DNA from 2 places in the Undibacterium sp. Di24W genome. Region 2 is predicted to be linked to the other one. Evidence: predicted binding sites of a transcription regulator. Region 2 holds the regulator's gene; the other holds the start of a gene.
What was found. Region 2 encodes sigma-54, which starts transcription at its own class of promoters, with help from an activator protein. Its sites were predicted from a motif close to TGGCANGNAANCTGCTTT; they were not measured.
Positions count from the first base shown of each region.

Region 1 (3,821 bases), on a different contig from region 2:
CTAAATTAGTGACTTGGGATGCAAAGTTAGAAGGTAGTTTGTTCAAAATGCCAGCAGGTGATGCACGTGCGGCTTTTGGTGTTAATTTGATGCGCGAAGAGTTTGAAACGCCAGGTAATAAAGACGCTGCCGACGGCAAGATTACGCAGCAAGGCGGTTCATGGTTTGATGGCTCCCGCACGATTGCAGCGGTATTTGGTGAAGCGATTTTCCCTTTGGCGAAAAATCTCGAAGTCAATACCGCGGCCCGTATCGATAAGTATCCCAATTTTGCTGCCAACTTTGCGCCGAAAATTGGTGTAAGTTATCGCCCGATCAATGATCTACTCGTACGTAGTACATACTCACAAGGTTTCCGTGCGCCGAATTTAGCTGAGTCGGGTATCGGTGGTGTGTATGCGCAACGCGGTGGGATGCGTGACACTGTACGTTGCGACGAAACGAATGCGATTGCAAAATTATTGATCAAATCAGTAACGACGACCGACCAGGATTTGGGTAAAACACTGTTGAATTCAAACTGCAGTATCAATATCGGCGGATTGACACCACCGAACCCAAATCTGCAACCAGAAAAGGCAAAGATCAGCACGCTGGGGCTGGTCTATCAAGCAAGCAAGCAGTTTGATATCTCAGCTGACTATTGGTTCGTGTATCGTCGCAATGAAATCGTGCGTCAGGATTTTACCGAAGTCTATGATCAAGCAGTCGAAAAATATGGTCCGGCATTGATCGGTGCGCCGAATGCAGTGCGTGCGCCGATTACGGATTTTGATAAAGCGAATATGGCGGCGGTGGCTAGTATGTGCGCGAATGCAGCGAATGCGGCGGCCTGTGCGGGTGGTGTGCCTAAATATTCAGTCGGTATTTTAGCTGGCTTGACGAATAAGTATATGAATCGCGGCCGAACTATGATCGATGGTTTTGATATCGATGCGCATGCACGCTTTAATCTTGGTACGTATGGCAAACTGAATTTTGGATCTTCCGCCACTATCATGAATCGTAATGCTTACAACGGCGATGATGGTTCCGGATTTTCGCAAAACTATGTCGGCTATTATGGCAATCCAAAATTGCGGGCAAACTTCAATGTTGACTGGCAATATGGCGATTTCACTAGCAGTGTGTTCGTAAATTACACGGGTAGTTCTAAGTGGGCCTATGACAAGAATGACGAGGAACACAATAATCCTCAATCTTGTACTGCCGCCGATGTCGCGGTGGCACCCAATAATTGCGGCGGCGCACCGGCATACAAAACAGTGAACTTGGGTTTGGGGTGGACGCCAGTTAAAGATCTACGCTTAGGTTTGAATATCAAGAATATCTTGAACACCAAACCATTCTACGATCCTAATGGTTGGGAAGGCTATAACCACGGTTTGAATTTGTTTGGACGTGTGATTAGCGTGTCGGCGAGCTACAAATTTATGTAATCAAACTGTTGATTTCTCCGGGGTTTTGCCTTGCCCAGCGCTAAGCTACTATATGTGTAACTTGGCGCTGAGTGAAGCGAAGCCCAACAGTCAGCAATCTATTAAGCACCAAGCCAAGGCAAATCTGCCGAACACCAGCCTCCCACCGTTTTGCGATGACCATGCGCGTCTTTATCTCCTTCGAATCCTTGTAAAATATCAAAGCAGGCCGTATAGCCATTTTCAGTTGCCAACTTTGCGCCGTGACGTGAGCGCACACCAGAACGACACAAGAACAAGATCGTTGCATTCTTATCGACAACAGCGCTTTGCAATTGCGCGAGAAAATCAGGGTTAGGTGTTCCGCTTGGATACAGACTCCATTGCACCGCTTTGTGTTGCTCTTCTTGGATGTTGACGCGACCGACCCAATCTCGCTCGGCATTGGTGCGCACATCAAGTAGTATCACGCTGTGATCTGTTTGTAGCAAAAGATATGCTTCTTCAGGCGTCACGGCGCCCGAGTACGGCAGGTTTTGTTCTTGACTGCGTTGTTTTGCTTTGTCGATGACCTCATTCATATTATTCCTTTGTGTATTTGTGTATTTGTGTATTTTTCATTGGGAAGTTACATCTCGCATCTTAAAGCTAAGTAGGATGGCTGCAGTGGACGACAGCACCTGATTTGCTTACCTATTTACCAGAGTCAAGGATCTTACCAAAAGGATAGAGCGCTGCGTTATTCAATAGCTTGGTCGCATTGATGTTGTTTTTTGACTAAAGTGAGATGTTAATACTTCTGACTTGTTAGATAACAGGCGAGCTCATGACTGATCATTAGAATATGTGCACCATTTCGATGCAATGTTTACGCACCAAGAAAGTGCTTTTTGGATTATTTGCACCGATTTGGTTCGCGATGTAATTTATTGAATTGTCAAGGAATCGTATGAGGTTTGATTTTTCTATATAAAACAAAGACTTAATTATTCCTCTTGTATAGCTAAGATCGTCTTGTACATGGCACGCTTTCTGCTAATATTGTCGTCGTGTTCTTGTTTGCCGCTTGCATTGTGATGGTGCGTTTTTGAAATGTCGTGGTCATAAAACAGGTGGAAAATAAAGATTAGTTGCAGTAATTTGATGTAATTTGTATTGATGCGGTAGTTCCTACATTTATTTTTGAACGATTATTTTGAACGATTGAAGGAGTTTCAAATGGCAATGACCCCAGCAGAAGTGTTGAAGATGGCGAAAGACAACGAAGTTAAATTCGTTGATTTCCGTTTTGCGGATACGCGCGGTAAAGAGCAGCATGTGACTGTGCCTATTTCTCACTTTGATATTGATAAATTCGAATCAGGTCATGCATTTGACGGTTCTTCTATCGCAGGCTGGAAGGGTATTGAAGCGTCTGATATGTTGTTGATGCCGGATCCAAATACGGCCAACATCGATCCATTTATGGAAGAAACCACCTTGTTTATGCAGTGTGATGTGATTGAACCAGCTGACGGTAAAGGATATGACCGTGATCCACGTTCTATCGCGAAACGCGCAGAAGCGTATTTGAAATCCTCTGGTATTGGTGATACTGCTTACTTCGGTCCAGAGCCAGAATTTTTCATTTTTGATAGCGTACGTTGGAAAATTGATATGTCTGGCTGCTTCGTGAAGATTGACTCTGATGAGGCTTCATGGACAACAGGCGAAAAACTTGAAGGTGGTAATACAGGCCATCGTCCTACAGTCAAAGGTGGCTATTTCCCAGTGCCACCAGTCGACAGCTTCCAAGACATGCGTTCTGAAATGTGTTTGATCTTGGAATCTTTAGGTATTCCAGTGGAAGTTCATCACCATGAAGTTGCTGGCGCTGGTCAAAATGAAATCGGAACTAAGTTTTCTACTTTAGTAGAACGTGCTGACTGGACTCAAAACTTGAAATATGTGGTTTGGAATGTGGCGCACACTTATGGCAAAACAGCGACGTTCATGCCTAAGCCTATCGTTGGCGATAACGGTTCCGGTATGCATGTCCATCAATCGATCTGGAAAGACGGCAAAAACCTGTTCGCAGGTGACGGCTATGCTGGTTTGTCTGAATTTGCCTTGTTCTACATCGGCGGTATTATCAAACACGCGAAAGCATTGAACGCGATCACTAACCCAGGTACTAACTCTTACAAGCGTTTGGTTCCAGGCTATGAAGCACCGGTAAAATTGGCTTACTCTGCAAAAAATCGTTCCGCTTCTATTCGTATTCCTTACGTCGCAAATCCAAAAGGCCGCCGTGTTGAAGCGCGTTTCCCAGATCCATTGGCAAATCCATACTTGTGCTTCGCGGCTTTGATGATGGCTGGTTTGGACGGCGTTCAGAATAAGATTCATCCAGGTGAAGCGGCT
Region 1 covers NZ_JBMPOP010000005.1:468,394-472,214, forward strand. Annotated here, with positions in the region: gene ACO0KZ_RS13515 (TonB-dependent receptor plug domain-containing protein) at 1-1,439, shown strand, start outside; gene ACO0KZ_RS13520 (rhodanese-like domain-containing protein) at 1,541-1,999, opposite strand; gene glnA (type I glutamate--ammonia ligase) at 2,637-3,821, shown strand, end outside.
Region 1: glnA (type I glutamate--ammonia ligase) is a predicted target of sigma-54. The motif match lies at 2,440-2,457, and genes of this name have one in related genera.

Region 2 (3,821 bases):
TTAATTAAATCCATTAAAGCTGGAATTTGTACGGTCGGAATATAGACATCGGCTAAATTGGCATAGATCGCATCGGCAGCCTGAATTATTTCCCCAGTGAGTCCTAAATACGTACCAATCTCTCCCGGCGTTTGATTGAGAAAGTAACCGCCGCCCACGTCGGGAAATAATCCAATATTTACCTCTGGCATCGCCATTTTGGTACGTTCAGTGACGATGCGCAAACGACTGGCTGTACCTGATTGTGCGATACCCATGCCACCGCCCATGACTACGCCGTTCATCAAAGCGATATAGGGTTTTGGATAGAAATGAATTAAATGATTCAGTGCATATTCTTCGGTGAAAAAATCTTCGAGTAGTGCGCTGTCACCCTTAGGCGTTAATGTGCCAACATCGTAGAAGAAACGAATATCGCCACCAGCACAAAAAGCTTTCTCGCTACTACTGTGAATGAATACAGCATGAATTTCGGGGTCGTTATGCCAAGCGCGTAAAGTGGCGGTTAGTCCACGAACCATTTCTAAGGACAAGGAATTTAGTGCTTTGGGGCGATCTAAAGTGATGATGCCAACATGATTGTGGATTTCTGTCAGGACGTGGGAGCTCATTTTTATCTGTCGAAAATTGTCATATGAGAATTCTACCTTAGGGCATCAGACATAGATGGAAAAAATGGCTTGCAATGTAACTGTAATAGTTTTTCTTCACGTTTCAATGGACATAAAAAAGGACGCTAAAAAGCGTCCTAGGGATCATCGAATTGATGATTCAGTATTCTAAATTAATCTAATTGTGTAGAGGCAGGGTCAGGAATATGTTTGATCGCATCATGTTGATGGTCTTGAATTTTATCCTTGTGTTTGATGACCTGACGATCGAGTTTGTCAATTAAGGTGTCGATGGCAGCATACAAATCGTGCGCCAGACTTTCTACATGTATATCTTTACCGCTAAGGTGTAAATTAATGTCAGCTTTGTGGCGTTTGTCCTTTTCCCGGAGCTTATCAACCGTCAGGATGACGGCGATATCAATGACTTGATCGAAGTGTCGTCTTACCCGCTCTAGCTTGCTTTGTACATATTCACGAATTGCAGGAGTAACTTCGACGTGGTGTCCACTGATGGTGAGATTCATACTACGCTCCTATGGTGATATTGTTTTATTTGCTTCTAAGTTGCCAGTCATTACGATCGCTCATTGGCAGAAATTTGTTTTGAGCTAAATCATATATAACGATAGAAAACAATATTTCAAGAACTGGTTTATAAAGATTTCCTTAGACCGACAGGGGGAATTTTCAGAGCCTCACGGTACTTTGCAACAGTACGGCGCGCGATGACCATGCCTTGTTCTCCCAATATGTCGGCGATCTTGCTATCCGAGAGGGGTTTTTTCTGGTCTTCTTCTCCTATTAATTGTTTGATCAGAGCCCGTATCGCTGTGGAAGATGCTTCACCACCGGTTTCCGTTGCGACGTGACTACCGAAAAAATATTTCAACTCAAACATGCCGTGCGGTGTCAGCATAAATTTTTGAGTTGTTACACGCGAAATAGTGCTCTCGTGTAATCCCAGTGTATCAGCTATTTCGCGCAAAACAAGGGGTCTCATTGCGACAGCACCATGCGTGAAAAAATTATATTGCCTTTCCACTATGGCTTGCGCGACGCGCAAAATAGTGTCAAAACGTTGCCGCATATTTTTGATAAGCCAGCGCGCTTCTTGTAGCTGCGGATTCAGGCAAGGATCACCGCGTTGCTGTTTCATTAAGCCTGCATACATTTGGTTGATGCGCAGGCGAGGCATCACATCGCGGTTCAGCATCACTTGCCACTCGTCGCCAATTTTCTTGACTACAACGTCAGGTACCACGTAGTCAGATTTTGCAATCGCAAATGCTAAGCCAGGCTTGGGATTACATTGACGGATGACAACTTGTGCTTCACGTAAATCTTCGTCATCACACTGTAGGAATTTGCGTAACTTGGTGAAGTCGCGTTGGGCAAACAAGGGCAAATATTGCTCGACGATTTGCAGTGCTAAACGACGCGTCACAAAGGGTATCTTAGGGAAACGCTTGATTTGCAGTGCTAAACATTCAGCGGTATTGCGTGCACCTACGCCTTCGGGTTCGAAGCTTTGCAGCATGGTTAAGGCAAACCGTAATTCCTCTAACTCGACGCAAAGGTCAATAGGAAGGCTTTCATAGATTTCATCCAGGCTCTCGCACAAATAACCATTCTCGTCGATGGCATCGATGATTAATTCGATCAGTGCTCGGTCACGTGGCTCTCTGATGTTCAGACGCATTTGTTCTAACAAATGTTCTCTTAAGGTGGTTTGTGCGGCCTCTAATTGCGGGCGACCATCTTCCTCGTCGTTGTTGGATTTAGAGCCGCTGCCAGGTGCATCATCGAAGCTCCAGTCGTCATTGTTGGCGGTTGCTGCTTCACAGTCGGCGACTTGTTCTGGGACGGCTTCCGTGCTGCTGCCGTTGTCGGGTGCTTTTTCTGTATTTTGAAATTCGCTTTCGCTTTGCTGGCTTGCATTGTTGATGCAGCCATCCGCCAGTAAACGAACTGCATTGTCCAGTGCATCGTCGACGCGTTCCAGTAAGGGATTTTCCGTCAACAACACTTCTAGCTCTTGATGTAATTCCAAGGTGGACAATTGCAGCAAACGTATTGATTGCTGCAATTGCGGCGTCAATGCCAAATGTTGCGAGGTGCGTAGCTGTAAGCTCTGCTTCATGGTTATGCCAATCGCTTACATGCGGAAATGTTCACCCAAGTAGACTCGACGTACCGTCTCATTGGTGATGATTTCGTCAGGGCGTCCACTCGCCAATACCGAGCCTTGATTGATGATGTAGGCGTGATCACAAATACCCAAGGTTTCACGTACATTGTGATCCGTGATCAATACGCCGATATCGCGTTCTTTTAAAAAGCGAACGATTCGTTGAATCTCAATCACAGCAATAGGGTCTACGCCCGCGAAGGGTTCATCCAGTAATACAAAACGTGGATTGGTGGCGAGGGCGCGTGCGATTTCTACGCGGCGTCGTTCACCTCCGGATAAAGCGCGTGCTGGGCTTTCTCGCAAGCCATCAATTTGCAGCTCTTCCAATAGCGTATTTAATCGCTGTTCAATTTCTTTTTTGGAAAGCGCTTTGCCATCCTTGTCATGTTGCAGCTCTAGCACTGCGCGTACATTATCTTCTACCGAAAGCTTACGAAATACCGATGCTTCTTGCGGCAAATAAGATAGACCCAAACGTGCTCTTTGATGGATAGGCAAATGAGAAATGTCGGTGCCGTCGATATCAATTTTGCCTGCATCGGATGGCACCAAGCCAACGATCATATAGAAGGACGTTGTCTTGCCAGCACCGTTCGGTCCTAACAATCCGACGACTTCACCACTTTTGACTTGAAGCGAGACGTCACGAACTACCTGGCGCATGCCATAGCGTTTTTGCAGGCCTTGAATTACGAGAGTACTGGTAGTCATTTTTCTTGTTTAACTTCTGTTTTTGCTTGCTTAGGTTCGGAAGTAATAGTCACACGACCACCACCAGGGATGCGTTTGCCTGAAGTAGAGTTAGTTGCAGTAAATACGTCGTTAATGCTATCGTAAGACAAGAATTCGCCATTCTGTTCTTGTGTCATTTTTTGTTGGCTTAAGTAGCGGACATTGGCTTTCGCAATAAACTTAACAACTTCAGTCTTCTTGTCATACTCAACGCGATCCGCTGAACCTTCTATCCACAAGTCGCTACCACCATCGCGCTTCTGACGGAAAAACACTTGGCTACC
Region 2 covers NZ_JBMPOP010000013.1:20,497-24,317, reverse strand. Annotated here, with positions in the region: gene ACO0KZ_RS20090 (enoyl-CoA hydratase/isomerase family protein) at 1-611, opposite strand, end outside; gene hpf (ribosome hibernation-promoting factor, HPF/YfiA family) at 785-1,138, opposite strand; gene ACO0KZ_RS20080 (RNA polymerase factor sigma-54) at 1,267-2,754, opposite strand; gene lptB (LPS export ABC transporter ATP-binding protein) at 2,770-3,516, opposite strand; gene lptA (lipopolysaccharide transport periplasmic protein LptA) at 3,513-3,821, opposite strand, start outside.